3 regions of the Halomonas sp. RT37 genome follow, and region 1 is predicted to be linked to each of the others. Evidence: predicted binding sites of a transcription regulator. Region 1 holds the regulator's gene; each other region holds the start of a gene.

What was found. Region 1 encodes sigma-54, which starts transcription at its own class of promoters, with help from an activator protein. Its sites were predicted from a motif close to TGGCACNNNNNTTGCTNT; they were not measured.
Region 2: NFG58_RS04385 (HAD-IIB family hydrolase) is a predicted target of sigma-54. The motif match lies at 4,048-4,065, and genes of this name have one in related genera.
Region 3: NFG58_RS04400 (sugar phosphorylase) is a predicted target of sigma-54. The motif match lies at 1,677-1,694, and genes of this name have one in related genera.

Annotation. Positions count from the first base shown of each region.
Region 1 covers NZ_CP098827.1:1,717,710-1,722,995, reverse strand. Annotated here, with positions in the region: gene lptB (LPS export ABC transporter ATP-binding protein) at 1-478, shown strand, start outside; gene NFG58_RS07460 (RNA polymerase factor sigma-54) at 754-2,166, shown strand; gene raiA (ribosome-associated translation inhibitor RaiA) at 2,326-2,634, shown strand; gene ptsN (PTS IIA-like nitrogen regulatory protein PtsN) at 2,640-3,125, shown strand; gene rapZ (RNase adapter RapZ) at 3,179-4,060, shown strand; gene NFG58_RS07440 (HPr family phosphocarrier protein) at 4,063-4,332, shown strand; gene NFG58_RS07435 (hypothetical protein) at 4,384-4,908, shown strand; gene bioA (adenosylmethionine--8-amino-7-oxononanoate transaminase) at 5,103-5,286, shown strand, end outside.
Region 2 covers NZ_CP098827.1:955,719-961,004, forward strand. Annotated here, with positions in the region: gene NFG58_RS04370 (polyphosphate:AMP phosphotransferase) at 1-796, shown strand, start outside; gene NFG58_RS04375 (hypothetical protein) at 938-2,323, shown strand; gene glyA (serine hydroxymethyltransferase) at 2,542-3,807, shown strand; gene NFG58_RS04385 (HAD-IIB family hydrolase) at 4,103-5,053, shown strand; gene NFG58_RS04390 (glycosyl transferase) at 5,050-5,286, shown strand, end outside.
Region 3 covers NZ_CP098827.1:963,297-968,582, forward strand. Annotated here, with positions in the region: gene NFG58_RS04400 (sugar phosphorylase) at 1-1,601, opposite strand, end outside; gene nrdR (transcriptional regulator NrdR) at 1,795-2,280, shown strand; gene ribD (bifunctional diaminohydroxyphosphoribosylaminopyrimidine deaminase/5-amino-6-(5-phosphoribosylamino)uracil reductase RibD) at 2,277-3,437, shown strand; gene ribBA (bifunctional 3,4-dihydroxy-2-butanone-4-phosphate synthase/GTP cyclohydrolase II) at 3,651-4,796, shown strand; gene ribE (6,7-dimethyl-8-ribityllumazine synthase) at 4,918-5,286, shown strand, end outside.

The DNA.
Region 1 (5,286 bases):
GCCTCAGGAGGCTTCGATCTTTCGCAAGCTGTCGGTGGCCGACAACATCATGGCGATCCTCGAGACCCGCAAGGACCTCGACCGCGAGGGCCGAGAAGCACGTCTCGAGCAACTCCTCGAGGATTTCCACGTCAGCCATATTCGTGACAACCCCGGCATGAGCCTGTCCGGCGGGGAGCGGCGCCGGGTCGAGATCGCTCGCGCCCTGGCCACCGAGCCGGCCTTTATCCTGCTCGATGAACCCTTCGCCGGGGTCGACCCGATCTCGGTGGGCGAGATCAAGTCCATCATTCGTCAACTCAAGGCCCGCGATATCGGCGTCCTGATCACCGATCACAACGTGCGCGAGACCCTCGATATCTGCGATCGTGCCTACATCGTCGGCGACGGCCAGATCATCGCCGAGGGCAGCGCCGAGTCCATCCTCGCCAACCAGCGCGTCAAGGAGGTCTACCTGGGCGAGAACTTCCGCCTCTAGACCGCAGGGCCGCCCGACAGCCGCAGTCGCAGTCGCATCAAGCGGCCGCAACACTTGCCAGCATCAGCATTCAACCGCCGGCCCCGAAAGGGTCGGCCTCACCTTGCACACAGGGCCTCCCTCGAAAGAAGCACCTCCCCCCTACCAAGTTGTTCCACATCGACCTTTACACTCCCTCCCACAGGTCAAAAAACACCAACTTGGCAAGATGCTTGCATGTCTGATGACTCGTCGTTAGGGTAAAGCCTTTCGACAACACTGGTGGATCCCGACCCATGGCCCTCAAGGCGTCACTGCAGCTGCGCATCGGTACCCAGCTGACCATGACCCCGCAACTGCAACAGGCGATCGGCCTGCTGCAGCTTTCGACCCTGGACCTGCGCCAGGAGGTCCAGCAGGCGCTGGAGGCCAACCCCATGCTCGAACTCGAGGACGAGTTCGGCGAACAGCAGACCAGGGAAGCCGTGGAAGATGACTGGGCGGATCAGATTCCCTCGGAACTCAGTGTGGACAGCGACTGGTCCGACACCTACCAGGACCTGGGCACCACCCCCGCCGGCAGTGGCGAGGCGCCGGATTTCGAGCGCCAGGCAAGCTCCCAGTCACTGCACAGCCACCTGAGCTGGCAACTGGCGATGCTCGACGTCAGCGACCAGGAGCGCCTGATCGCCGAGAGCCTGCTCGACGCGGTCAACGCCGACGGCTATCTCGAGCAGACACTGGATGACATTGCCCAGGGGCTCGAGCAAGACGGTCGTCGCCCCCCTCCCCTCGCAGAGGTGGAGGCGGTGCTGGTTCGGCTGCAACAGTTCGAACCGACCGGAGTGTTCGCCCGCGACCTGCGCGAGTGTCTGATGCTGCAACTGGATAGCCTGCCTCGCGATACCGTCCTGCTGCCCCAGGCCGGACGACTGGTAAGACAGTTTCTCGAGGCGCTGGCCAGCGGCGACCGACGTCTGCTGAAGCGCCGACTAGGACTCGATGACGACCAACTCGACAGCGTCATCGAGCTGATCCGGAGCCTCGACCCACGTCCCGGCAGCCAGTTCGGTGACAGCGATAACGACTACGTCATACCCGACCTGGTGGTACGCCACACCGAAGAGGGCTGGCGCGTTGAACTCAACCCGGATGCAATGCCCCGACTGCGCATCCAGCCCGACTACGCTGCGCTGATTCGGCGCGCGGACAAGAGCCAGGACAACCAGTTCCTCAAGGACCACCTGCAGGAGGCGCGCTGGCTGATCAAGAGTCTGTCCAGCCGCAACGACACCTTGCTGAAGGTCGGCCGGGAAATCATGGTGCGTCAGATCGACTTCCTCGAGCAGGGAGAAGCGGCCATGAAACCGTTGGTGCTGGCCGATATCGCAGACAAGGTGGAGATGCACGAGTCCACCATCTCCCGCGTGACCACCCAGAAGTTCGTGCACACGCCTCGCGGCGTGTTCGAGTTGAAGTATTTTTTCTCGAGCCAGGTCGGCCAGGATGGCGACGCCCATTCCAGTACCGCCATCCGCGCCATGATCAAATCGTTGATTCAAAAGGAACCTGCCCGCAAACCTCTGTCGGACAGCAAACTGGTGGAATTGCTGGCGGAAGACGGCGTCAATGTCGCCAGACGCACCGTGGCAAAGTACCGGGAAGCCATGAATATTCCGTCTTCCAGCGAGCGCAAGCGACTGCGCTGAGGCCTTGCGCTGCGGCGTCGCTAGCCTAGTTATCGGGAAAGCGCAAGCACTTGAAATTTCGCATGACATCTGCGTCTTTCTGCGTAGCGTCGAGGGGGTTTGCAGGATCGGAAAAAGGGTTACAATCAAGCCACCACCCGAAAGAGCAAGGAGCCTGTCATGCAAGTCAACATCACCGGCCACCACGTCGAATTGACCGATCCCCTGCGTGACTACGTACAAGAGAAGCTCACCCGTGTGGAGCGCCACTACGACAACATCACCAACGTCCAGGTGACCCTCTCGGTGGAAAAGGAACGCCAGCTGGCCGCCTGCACCCTTCACGCCGCCGGTGCCGACCTGCATGCCGAAGCGCAGGACGGCGACATGTATGCTGCTATCGACGCCCTTGCCGACAAGCTGGACCGCCAGCTGGTCAAGCACAAGGAAAAATCCCAAGCCCGCGCCCAAGGCGCCGGAATTCGCTGACTCTCATGACATTGGAAGCCATTCTCCCTCCCGAGCGCACATTGTTCGATGTCCCGGGAGGCAGCAAGAAGAGGGTGCTGGAGTTTTTCAGCACCTTCATTGCGCAGAACACCCCGAGCCTGGACAGCCAGGAGGTCTTCAGTCGGCTGATCGGACGTGAGCGCCTGGGCAGTACCGGCATCGGCAATGGCGTCGCCATTCCCCATGCCCGCAACCCCCACTGCAAGGCGCCCATCTCCGGCTTCCTCAAACTCGCGGAACCTGTCGACTTCGATGCCATCGATGGTGAGCCCGTCGATCTGGTGTTCGTGCTGCTGGTGCCGGAAGAGGCCGACGACGCCCATCTTGCCCTGCTCGGCCAGGTCGCTGGCGTCATGAACGACGCCGACACACGTCACCGTCTGCGCCACGCCAGCTCCCAGCGCGAGCTTCACGAGCGCCTGCAGGAAGCCATCCGCCAACAGGCGCCAGGGGACGACACTCCCTCCTGATCGCGGCCTTGCCTAGGCCATCAGCAATGGACGCCTGCCCAAGGAGACAGGACATGCAGCTCGTGATCATCAGTGGTCGCTCCGGCTCGGGAAAGTCCGTGGCCCTTCAGGCCCTGGAGGACCTGGGGTTCTACGCCATCGACAACCTTCCCGCGACCTTGCTGGGCGCCTTGGTGGACGAGCTGGAAAACGGTCATTCCCGCCGTATCGCCGTCAGCGTCGACGCCCGCAACCTGCCTGAGGCGCTGGAACGCTTCCCCGCCCAGCTGGCGTCCCTCAAGCAGAGTCCGATCGACTGCCAGGTGGTCTACCTGACCAGTGATGCGCGAATTCTGCTCGAGCGTTATTCCCACACGCGGCGCCGTCACCCGCTGACCCGTGATAGCGACATGACCCTGGCGGAAGCCATCGAGTCCGAACAGAAGGCCCTTTCGGGCATTCGAGACCTGGCCGATCTGGTCATCGACAGCTCTCGCCTGTCGGTACACGAACTGCGTTCGCGCATCGCCGAACAGGTCGCCGACCACCGCAGCGGCCAGTTGAGCCTGACCGTGGAGTCCTTCGGCTTCAAGCGTGGCGTGCCGCCGGATGCAGACATCGTGTTCGATGCCCGCTGTCTGCCCAACCCCTACTGGGAACCATCGCTGCGTGATGCCAATGGCTGCGATCCCAGCGTCATCGACTTCCTCGAACGCTATCAGGACGTCGCCGACATGAAACGCGACATTCTCGCCTGGGTGCGCACCTGGCTACCGCGCTATCAGCAAAGCCAGCGCAGCTACCTCACCGTGGCGGTGGGCTGCACCGGAGGACAGCATCGTTCGGTCTACCTGGCCGAGGGAATCGCCTCGGCCCTGGCCGACCAGCATCCCCGCGTCCGTCTACGCCACCGCGAACTCGGCCAGCAACGCCGACTGGACAGCGGAGGACTCTAGGCGTGGCCCGACGCACCCTGACCCTGACCAATCGTCGCGGCCTGCATGCACGCGCCGCGACTCGCCTGGTCACCTGCTGCCAACCCTTTGACGCCACCGTCACCGTCCACCATGGCAGCCGCTCGGGTGACGCCGCCAACATCATGTCGCTGCTGATGCTGGCCGCCCCCTGCGGTACGGAGCTGACCCTGGAGGCCGAAGGCAAGGACGCGGACGCGGTGCTGGACGCTCTGGAGGCACTGTTCGACGCACGCTTCGACGAAGACGCCTGACGTCTTACCTCTCCTTGTTTTGACCGCCACCCCCTGCCTGCCAAGGACGCCATGCAACTAATCCAGACCGGCAAGTACACCGAGGTCCACTACGACGCGGACCAGGACGCCTTCATCAAGACCTTCACGCCCAAGACCAGCGATCGCTGGCGCTACCGCCTGGGCATCCGGCGCTACCCCGGCCACAATTTTCGCTATGTCGCCGGCCGACTGGAGCGACTGGGTATCGCCACACCGAAAATCCTGTCGGCAGAGCGCTATCGTCTGGTCACCGCCAACGTGCACGGCATCGCGCTTAAAAAGCTGGTCCTCGACTCTCCGGAACTGCAGAACCGCTACCTGGACATTCTCGAAGCCTTGTACCGTGACCGTATCCACTGTCGTGGCCTGCACACAGAGAACTTCCTGGTCGTCGACGGAGAGGTGATCGCCATCGATCTGGATGCCTACAAGGCGCCGCGGGTCTTCACCTATCCGCGCCGAGAGTTCATCGACTGCCTGAGTCGCTCGCTGAAAAACGACGAGGCGTTTCTGTTCGAGCGCTTTCTCGAACGTGTCGACGCCCAGCATCCCTGAGCCCAGCATCCCTGAGCCCAGCATCCCAGAGCCCAGCATCCCTTAGAAAGCACCGCTCCGCCTTGTACCCTCGCCTGCCCCGCTCTACCCCGGTTTTCCGGGTACGAGCGCTGGCATTGGCGACGGCAGCAGCAGCGGTGGTAAACTTTTAGCTCGTCACTCAGTTTACCACCAAGCGTCCCTCAGGAGCCGACATGACCTCTCCGGTGTGGCATCCCTACGCCCATCTCAAGACCCAGGCCCCTGCCCCCCGGGTAGTCGGCGGCCAGGGCACCCGCTTTACCCTGGACAGCGGCGAATCATTGCTCGACGCGACCTGCTCCTGGTGGTGCATGATCCACGGCTACGGACATCCACGGCTGGTCAAGGCGATTCAGG
Region 2 (5,286 bases), 760 kb from region 1:
GAAGGTCATGGCAAGCCCTGTCCCGGCCCTCGAGCGCCCCGAGACTCCCCCACTGAATGCCATCGCTCCCCCTCGGCTCGACGCCCTCGAGCATGACGACCCGCCCCCCCGACTCAAGAAGCGCGACTACAGCGAGCGCCTGGCCGACGCCCAGGCCAGGCTGGCCCAGCTGGCGCGCAGTGCCGCGCGCCAGGGAGTGCCACTGGTGGTGGTGTTCGAGGGCCATGACGCTGCCGGCAAGGGCGGCGGCATCCATCGCCTGACCTCGGCGATGGATGCACGTCAGTACCGTGTGCATCAGATCGCTGCGCCCACCGAGGAGGAGCGCCTGCACCCGTGGCAGTGGCGCTTCTGGCATCGTCTGCCCCGCGATGGCCGGGTGGCGATCTTCGACCGCTCCTGGTATGGCCGGGTGCTGGTGGAACGGGTCGAAGGCCTCGCCGATGAGCGGGACTGGCGACGCGGCTTTGAAGAGATTCGCCAGTTCGAGGCGCGCCTGCTCGAGCACGGCACCGTGCTGGTCAAGCTGTTCCTGGCCATCGACAAGGACGAGCAGCTCGAGCGTTTCGAAGCCCGGGCCGAGACTCCTCACAAGCGGCACAAGCTCACCGACGAGGATTGGCGCAACCGCGAGCGCTGGGACGACTACCAGCAGGCCATCGACGAGATGTTCGCGGAAACTCATGCCCCTGGCGGCGAGTGGGTGCTGATCGACGCCAACGACAAGCGTCGGGCGCGCCTGGCGGTGATCGAGGAGGTGAGTCGGCGGTTGTCGGCGCGCCTGCCGCTGGATTGAGTGACCGATGTCCTGTCAACACTGCTGAAGGCCTGTCGACGGGTTCGTTCAGGCGCTACAGTGAAGGCTGACACAACTGCCGTATCGGCAAAGATCGTTGGCGTTTGCCAGGTTCTATTTTCACACCGGAGGTGAAAGTTCATGAAGTGCCGTCTGTCTTCCCGCCACGCCGTCCCTTTCGTGGCGCTGCTTTCTCTGGGGGCGAGCGTCGCCCAGGCCGACGCCGAACGTCTCGAGGCTGACCTGCGTGCGGCCCTGGAGCGTGAAGGTACCCTCGAGATCGGCGAGGTATCCGATGAGCTGCTCGGCAGCACCACCAGTGCCGAGAACCTGACCCTGACCGGCGACAGCGGCGAACGCCTGACCATCGCGCGCTACCTGGTCGAGGGCGACTACGACGCGCCGGAAGAAGTGGTGCTCGAGGACATCGAGCTGGTCGACCGGGGCGCCAGCATGCTGCTTGAGCGGCTGGTGTTCGAGGAGCCCGGCCAGCCGGTGCTCGATCTGCGTGATCTGCCCTGGGATGAAGACAACCCGCTGGCCGGGATTAGCCTGGAAGGACTGGTGATGGATCAGCGCCAGGGCAAGGTGGGGGCTGACCTTCCCTGGGGCGACTATCCCGGACGCATCGAGATCCAGAGCCTGGGCGCCAGCGACGTCAGCGCCGATGCCATCGGCAGCCTGACGCTGACCGGGATGAGCGGCTCCAGCGACAACTTCGAGGAGCTCGGGGCCGGAACCTTCTCGCTGCCGTCACTCAGTCTGACCGGCCTCAAGGGGCTTGCGAGCGACGCGCCCACGGTGGACGCCCTCGAGCTCGAGGACCTGGAGATCGCCACCGATCGCCTGGTGGCAAGCCTTGAGCATCTGGTGGCCGACGGCGACATGAACGACGGCGAGTACAGCGGGCGCATGGACAACCTGACGGTGGATCTGGCCAGGATGATCGAGCTGGCGCCGGTGGACGAGCGCACCCAGCTACGTCTGGTCAGCAACGTGCTGACCGATGGCTCCGGACAGCTCACCCTGGACGCCGACATGGACGGTACCTGGGAGGCCAGCGGTGCCAATGGCCAGGTGGCCAGCCGTTTCGAGATGACCGCAGCCGATGCCTTCCGCCTCGGCTTCGACAGTGACCTGCCGGTAAACCTGCCCAAGGGCCAGGACCCTGCGGCCTACTTTGCCGGCCTCGAGGACTGGACCGAGCTGGACACCCAGGGCGGCGACGTCTCGCTCAGTCTCAGCGATCTGGGCGTGTTCGGGCGTATCGCACCGGTGGTGGCAGCGACCCAGGGGGTGTCCGAAGACGCCCTGCTCGAACAGCTCAGGACCCAGTCCGAAGGCTTCGGCATCATGATGGGACCGCAGATCGGCGCGGTGCTCACGGGGCTGGTGCAGATGATGGCCGGCGAGGCCAGCGAGATGTCAATCGACCTCAGCCTGCCACCCAGCCGACAGCTCCAGAAGCTGGCCCAGGACCCGCTGGGGCTGCCCCAGGCGTTGTCCATGGAAGTCACGATGGACTAGGGCTTGGCCGAAGGGTCGTGGCGCCCGCCGGCGTTTCGGGCTGAGCCTGGAAAAGAGCGCCCGGTGGGCCACGCTTCAGTCTGACTGAAGCCAAGATGAGAAATCATGCAGCAGCCCATGACGGTCTTTCATGTGAAAGCGGTCATGGGCTGCGCTATGATGGCGGCCCGCTTTTCGCGATTGCCCCTTGAATCCCCCGCTGCGAGGTTATGCCGCCGATGTTCAGCCGTGATATGCAGATTGCCGGTTTCGATGATGCCCTGTTCGATGCGATGCAGAAGGAAGTCGCCCGTCAGGAGGCTCACATCGAGCTGATTGCCTCCGAAAACTACGCCAGCCCCCGGGTGATGGAAGCCCAGGGTAGCCAGCTGACCAACAAGTACGCGGAAGGCTATCCCGGCAAGCGTTACTACGGTGGCTGCGAGTACGTCGACGTGGTCGAGCAGTTGGCCATCGACTATGCCAAGGAGCTGTTTGGCGCGAGCTACGCCAACGTCCAGCCGCACTCAGGCTCCCAGGCCAACGGCGCGGTCTTCCAGGCCCTGGTCAAGCCCGGTGACACCGTGCTGGGCATGAGCCTCGACGCCGGCGGTCACCTGACCCACGGCGCCCGCCCGAACTTCTCCGGCAAGCACTACAATGCCGTGCAGTACGGCATCGACGAGTCCGGCCGCATCGACTACGACGAGGTGGCCCGCCTGGCCCGCGAGCACCAGCCGAAGATGATCATCGCCGGTTTCTCCGCCTACTCGCAGATCATCGACTGGGCACGCTTCCGCGAGATCGCCGACGAGGTGGGTGCCTTCTTGCTGGTGGACATGGCCCACGTGGCCGGCCTGGTTGCCGCCGGTGTCTACCCGAATCCGCTGCCCCACGCCCATGTGGTCACCACCACCACCCATAAGACCCTGCGCGGTCCCCGTGGTGGCCTGATCCTGTCCGCCGAGAACGACGCCGACATCGAGAAGAAGCTGCAGTCTGCGGTCTTCCCCGGTGGCCAGGGCGGCCCGCTCGAGCACGTCATCGCGGCCAAGGCGATCTGCTTCAAGGAGGCCATGGCGCCCGAGTTCAAGACCTACCAGCAGCAGGTGGTCAAGAACGCCCAGACCATGGCCAAGGTATTTATCGAGCGTGGCTACGACGTGGTCTCCGGCGGCACCGAGGATCACCTCTTCCTGCTGTCGCTGATCAAGCAGGGCCTGACCGGCAAGGACGCGGACGCGGCCCTGGGTCGTGCCCACATCACCGTCAACAAGAACGCCGTGCCCGGTGATCCGCAGAGCCCCTTCGTGACCTCTGGCCTGCGTATCGGCACCCCGGCGGTCACCACCCGTGGTTTCGGCGAGAGCGAGTGCGGTGATCTGGCTGGCTGGATCTGCGACATCCTCGACGTCATGGCCAAGGGCGAGTCCACCGAGGCCATCGAGGCCGAGGTCAAGGCCAAGGTGGAAGAAGTCTGCACCCGTCTGCCGGTCTACGGCTGAGTGCCCGGCGGGGTGACCCGCCGCTCAGGCCACCAAAGACACCCCCGAGAGCTCCGCTCTCGGGGGTGTCGTCGTTCTGGGGCTGTGTGCTTGCAGCGGGGCGTCGGCTGTCGATGCACCATTGTGGTGCCTTATCCTGCACCGGGCACGGCCGCGTCCGCCCCGGACCTGACGGGGCCTCGTTGCGCTGACGTCTACATTCCCTTCATCTGCTTGTTTTCCCGTTGCTCTTCTCAGCGATGGCGCAGCCCTTGCTTTGTATCTCGGTGAACCCTTTTGATGCGAAGGTCCCACCATGCACGCCAGCACGACTCCCCGAATCGGTGCCTTCGACGGGCCCAGGCTGCTGTTCACCGACCTGGATGGCTCGCTGCTCGACCACCATGACTACGGCTGGAAGCCCGCCGAGCCCTGGCTCGATGCCCTGCGTGAGGCCGGCGTTGCGGCGATCCCGGTGACCAGCAAGACCCGCAGTGAACTGCTCGGGCTGCGCCAGCAGCTCGGCCTCGCCGATCGCCCCTTTATCGCCGAGAACGGCGCGGTGATTGCGCTGCCCCCCAGCTGGTGTCACGCCCGACGTGAGGGACAGCCGGGCCCGGATGGCCTGGTGATCCGCACCCTCGGGGTGGATATCGGGCTGATTCGCCGGCGGGTGGCGATCTGGCGTGAGCGGCTGTCCGCGCGCTTTCTGACCATGAGCGAGATGGCGCTGGAGGACGTGGTGGCCTTCACCGGTCTGGATGAACAGGAGGCTCGCCTGGCACGCCTGCGCGAGGGCAGCGAGCCGCTGTTGTGGGAAGACGACGAAGCGCTGCTGCAGCGCTTTCGCGAGGGCCTGGCCAGTGACGGCCTGCGCATGACGAGGGGCGGGCGCTTCTGGCACGTGCTCGGCGACACCGACAAGGGCCAGGCGGTGCAATGGCTGTGCGCCCGCTTCGAGGCGCTCAAGGGCCGACGCCCCGAGACCCTGTCGCTGGGCGATGGCCCCAACGATGTCGCCATGCTCGAGGCCACCGATGCGGCGGTGGTGATTCGTGCCCGCCATGGCCTCGACGTGTCCCCGTGCCAGCCGCGCTTGTATCGCAGCGAGGCGCTGGGCCCCAGGGGCTGGGCCGAGGGGGTTGCGCACTTCTGGGGAGAGCAGGACGCGGCGGAGCCTGCCAGCAGCGCTGAGGCCGGCAGCACCGATGCCGGCGGCGCCGACGACAAGGATCATCACAAGCTGGGCGAGGAGGGTGAGGCATGAGCGATTTCCACCAGAACGGCATCATCACCGACTTTCACAACCTGACCCGGCGCAAGGTCGAAGACCTGGAGGCGGATCTGGAGCGCTTCGGCCGCCAGCGCCCGCTCGGGCTGATCCTGCCGTCATTGTACTCGGAGCTGGAAGGACCGGCGCTGGACGCCATCGTCGAGTCCCTGGCCCAGGCGAGCTATCTGTCGGAGATCGTGATCGGCCTCGATCGTGCCGACCGGGAC
Region 3 (5,286 bases), 750 kb from region 1:
AGTCGACGGCCATCGTCCAGGGGGCCGCGCTGGATCGCCAGCAGCTCCGGTGGTGTGGGGATGACCGTCTGGGCCGCATCGGGGTGGAAGCAGGGTTCCCTGCGACGGATCTCGAGGCGTCGGGTGAGGGCGAAGAACACCTCGCGGGTCGGCGTGTGACGGCTGTCCAGCAGAGGTTCCAGCTCCTGGCGGTCCCAGCGCTTGCGATTGATCGAACGCAGGCGCCCGCTGCGTTCGACCCCGTCGTGGTCGTTCTGGGTGGCGGTCAGGCAGTGCAGGTAGACGCCGGGGATACCCTTCAGCACCAGCATCAGGTGCTGGCTCAACAGGAAGCGCTCGACCTGCCACGGGTCGGGGCCGCGCCGGGTGCCGCTCATGGCGTCGAACCAGGTGATATTGAGCTCGTAGGGGCTGTCGCTGCCGTCGGCCTGCCGGCGCATGCTGACGAAGCCACCGAAGCGCTGCATCAAGGAGACCAGGGCGTCGATCTCGTGGCCTTCCAGCCAGCCTTCCAGCGGGCGCACGCCAATGCCATCGTGGCTGGCGGTGAAGTTCAGATAGCTGCAGCCGGCGGGGAGCTCGGGCAGGCTGTCGAGCCAGCGCGCCAGGGTGCCGGCCTCGCCACTGGTCAAGGTGTGCAGCAACAGAGGTGGCAGCGGAAACTGGTAGACCAGATGGGCCTCGTCGGGCGGCGTGTCCTGTCGCTCAAGGCCGAAGTAGCTGATGTTCTCGGCGTGGGGCACATTGGTCTCGGTGATGATCAGGGTGCCGGGGGCGACGTGGTCGACCACCGCCCGCAACAGCCGCACCACCGCGTGGGTCTCGGGAAGGTGGATACAGCGGGTGCCGGGGCGTTTCCACAGGAAGGCGACGGCGTCCAGCCGGACGATGCGGGCGCCCTGCTGCAGGTAGAACAGCAGGATGCCGACGAATTCGATCAAGACGTCGGGGTTGGCGAAGTTGAGGTCGATCTGGTCCTCGGAGAAGGTCGCCCACAGGTGGCGAACGCCACGGCGGGTGCTGACGGGGACCAGCAGCGGTGAGCTGCGCGGACGCACCACCTCGCTGAGATCGGTATCGGGGTCCATCTCGATGAAGTAGTCGCGCCCGGGCAGGTTGCCGCCGAGATAGTCGGCGAACCACAGCGATTCCCGCGAGACATGGTTGAGCACCAGGTCCACCATCAGATCATGGTGGCTGGCCAGGCGCCGGATATCGCGCCAGTCGCCCAGTTTCGGGTCGACCTCGCGATAGTGGATCACCGAGAAGCCGTCGTCGCTGCTCCAGGGGAAGAAGGGCAGCACATGGACACCGCTGAAGACGGTCTTCAGGCGCTTGCTCAGGAACTCATCGAGTACCGCCAGGGGGGGCTTGTCGGCATCCAGCAGCGAGTCGCCATAGACGATCAGCCACTGGTCCTGCTCGCTCCACAGCGTCTGGCGTGCACCATGACGGTGCCTCAACCCGGCCCCCTGCGCTTCGATCAGGCGCAGCAGACGGCGCAGGACCTCTTCGCTGCGTGCACCATAGAGAGGCGCGAGCAGCTCTGCGGCACGCTGGCGAAAGTCGTCGGGTTCCAGGGGGGAGAGGTGGCTTGCCATGGTGTCCTCCGCAGGCGTGGGGGCGCCTTGCCCCGTGAGCGCTCGCCATTTCATTGACGGCTAGAAAGAAAGTATCAAGCACAGGGCGTGCCAACTCAGCTGAAATCGCGGATGACCTGGGCCATTGCGCTGGGCGGGGCAGGCCTCAGCCGTTACACTATGGCGACATATTTTTCCTGCCGGACTGTCCGCTATGCATTGCCCCTTCTGTGGCGCCCAAGAGACCCGAGTGACTGACTCCCGGCTGGTCGCCGAAGGTGATCAGGTGCGCCGACGGCGGCAGTGTGCTGGCTGCGGTGAGCGCTTCACCACCTACGAGACCGCTGAACTTATCATGCCACGGATCATCAAGGCCGATGGCTCGCGGGAGGTGTTCGACGAGATCAAGCTGCGGGCCGGCATGCTGCGGGCGCTGGAAAAACGCCCCGTCAGCGCCGAGTCGATCGAGGCGGCGGTGGAACGTATCCGCCAGAACCTGCGCGCACGGGGCGAGCGCGAGGTCCAGGCGCGGGTGGTCGGTGAAGAGGTGATGAATGCCCTGAAGCGCCTCGATCAGGTGGCCTATATCCGCTTTGCTTCAGTCTATCGACGGTTTCAGGATATCGACGAATTTCGCGCCGAGATCGACCGCCTGGCCCAGGAGCCGAGTTTCTCGCCCGACACCGGGGAGAGCACATGAATCCGACGGACATCACGGCAGGCCAGGATGAAGCCTGGATGGCCAGGGCATTGAAGCTGGCCGAACGCGGTCGCTACACCACCATGCCCAATCCGAGGGTCGGTTGCGTACTGGTCAAGCACGGCAAGCATCTGGCCGACGGCTACCATCAGCGCGCCGGGGAGCCCCACGCCGAGGTCCATGCACTCGAGGCTGCCGGTGAGCACGCCCGAGGCGCCACCGCTTACGTGACGCTGGAACCCTGCTCTCACCAGGGGCGCACAGGGCCTTGCTGCGATGCCTTGATCAAGGCCGGTGTCGCCAGGGTGGTGGTAGCCATGCAGGATCCCAATCCTCAGGTGGCGGGACGCGGTATCGCACGCCTGCGTGACGCCGGGGTCGAGGTAAGGCTCGGTTGCCTCGAGGCGGACGCCCAGGTATTGAACGCCGGCTTCGTGTCGCGCATGACCCGGGGGCGTCCACGGGTCAGCCTCAAGCTCGCCATGAGCCTCGACGGCCGTACCGCCATGGCCTCCGGCGAGTCCCAGTGGATCACCGGTGCCGAGGCTCGGCGTGACGTCCAGCGGCTGCGGGCTCAGAGCTGCGCCATCCTCACCGGGGTGGATTCGATCATCTTCGACAACTCGCGGCTGACGGTGCGTGCCGATCAGCTCGGGCTCGATGACGCCGAAGTCATCGCCCGACGCCAGCCGCTTAGGGTCGTGGTGGACTCGCGCCTGCGCATGCCGCTGGCCGCGGCCTGCCTGAGCGAGCCAGGGGAGACGCTGGTGGTCTGCGTCGAGGGCAGCGAATCCCCTCGCAGAGACGCGCTGATGCGCTCCGGCGCGCGGGTGCTGGAGATGCCTGCAGGCGACGACGGCCGCGTCGATCTTGGCGCGCTGCTCAAGTGGCTCGGTGACGAGGGCGGCTGCAACGAGCTGTTGGTGGAGACCGGCGCGACCCTGGCAGGTGCCTTGATGGATGCCTGTCTGGTGGACGAGTTGCGTCTTTACATGGCGCCGACCCTGCTCGGCTCCGACGCGCGCGGGCTGATGGCGTTGTCGGGCATCGAACGCATGGCCGAGCAGCGGCCTCTGGAAATTCTCGATATCCGTGCCCTCGGCAAGGACTGGCGTATTCTGGCGCGCCCGGCGCTGGCCGCCTGCGCCGAGCACTGACCCGACGAAAGTCACCGGGGCCCGGGATCGTAGTAGCGGGGCTTCATATAAGCGGCGCCCGACGCGGAGTCGCAGTGGCCGATCTTGATATAAGCGGCGCCCGACGCCCTGTCTGGTCTTTGTCTTTGACTGGCGCCCGACGCCGCGCCACGGTACCCTGACGCGGTTTCTGGCCGCCGTCGCGAGTGGCCATTTTAGATCCAGGGAGCATACATGTCGCAGTCTTCCAGCGGGGGCCTGGCCCCTATTGCCGAACTCGTCGAGGATATCCGCCAGGGCCGCATGGTGATCCTGATGGACGACGAGGATCGGGAAAACGAAGGTGACATCATCATGGCCGCCGAGAAGGTCGAGGCCTGGCACATCAACTTCATGGCGGTTCACGCCCGTGGTCTGATCTGCATGCCGATGACCCGGGAGCGCTGCGAACAGCTCAAGCTGCCGCTGATGGTGCAGGACAATGGCTCCGGTTTCGGTACCAAGTTCACCCTGTCCATCGAGGCCGCCGAAGGCGTCAGCACCGGCATCTCCGCTGCTGACCGCGCACGCACGGTGCAGGCCGCCAGCGCGCGCAATGCCAAGGCAGAAGACATCGTCCAGCCCGGCCACATCTTTCCGCTGATGGCCGAGCCCGGCGGCGTGCTCAGGCGCGCCGGCCACACCGAGGCGGCCTGCGATCTGGCCGCCCTGGCCGGTTGTGATCCCAGCGGTGTGATCTGCGAGATCATGAACGACGATGGCAGCATGGCCCGACGTCCTGAGCTCGAGCGCTTCGCCGAGACCCACGGGATCAAGATGGGCACCATCGCCGACCTGATCCACTACCGGATCCACAACGAGCAGACGGTAGAAGAGGTCGAGCGACTGCCGGTGACCACCGCCTACGGTGAGCTGACCGCCCACGTCTTTCTCGACCGCACCCACAAGGTGCACCACCTGGCGCTGGTGAAGGGCTCGCCGAGTCCGGACAGCGTGACCACGGTGCGGGTGCATCTGGCCAACGAGATGCGTGACCTGATGTGCCTGGTCAAGGGCGAGGACGCCTCCTGGCGCGCCCACCAGGCGCTGGAAGAGGTGGCGCGGGCCGAGCAGGGTGTCTTCGTGCTGCTCGATGACATGCGTCCGCATCAGGACCTCAACGATATGCTGCAGGTGTTCCTGGAGCGCCGCCGCACCGCTCGCGGCAGCGAGTCCGACGGCGCCGGCAACTACCTGACCATCGGAACCGGCTCCCAGATCCTGCGCGAGCTCGGTGTCGGCAGGATGCGTCTGCTGAGCTCACCGTGGAAGTTCTCCGCGCTGTCGGGTTTTGATCTCGAGGTGGTGGACATCGTCTCGCCAGGTGATATCAGCGGTTGATTCACGCCGGGCGAGGCAGTAATGCTGGCGTCCGGTGTTTCGGTTTTTACCAGGGGACAGGCCCTTTGACAGGGTCACCCCGACTACCGGCCCCAGGCCGGTACATTCAGGAAGATTCAAGATGCAACCTATTTCCCAAGTCGAAGGCAGCTTCGTCGACGTCCAGGGCCGCTACGTGATCGTCGTGGGCCGCTTCAATCACCATGTGGTAGATAGCCTGGTCGAGGGCGCGGTGGACAGCCTGGTGCGCCACGGGGTGGACATGGAGATGATCGACATCGTCCACGTCCCGGGCGCCTGGGAACTGCCGCTGGCGGTCAAGCGTGTGCTCGCGGTGGCGCGTCCCGACGCCGTGGTCGCGCTCGGCGCGGTCATTCGCGGCGGTACCCCGCACTTCGAGCACGTGGCCGGCGAGTGCAATTCCGCGCTGTCGCGGCTGCAGCTGGAGTTCGATACCCCGGTGGCCAACGGTGTGCTGACGGTCAACTCC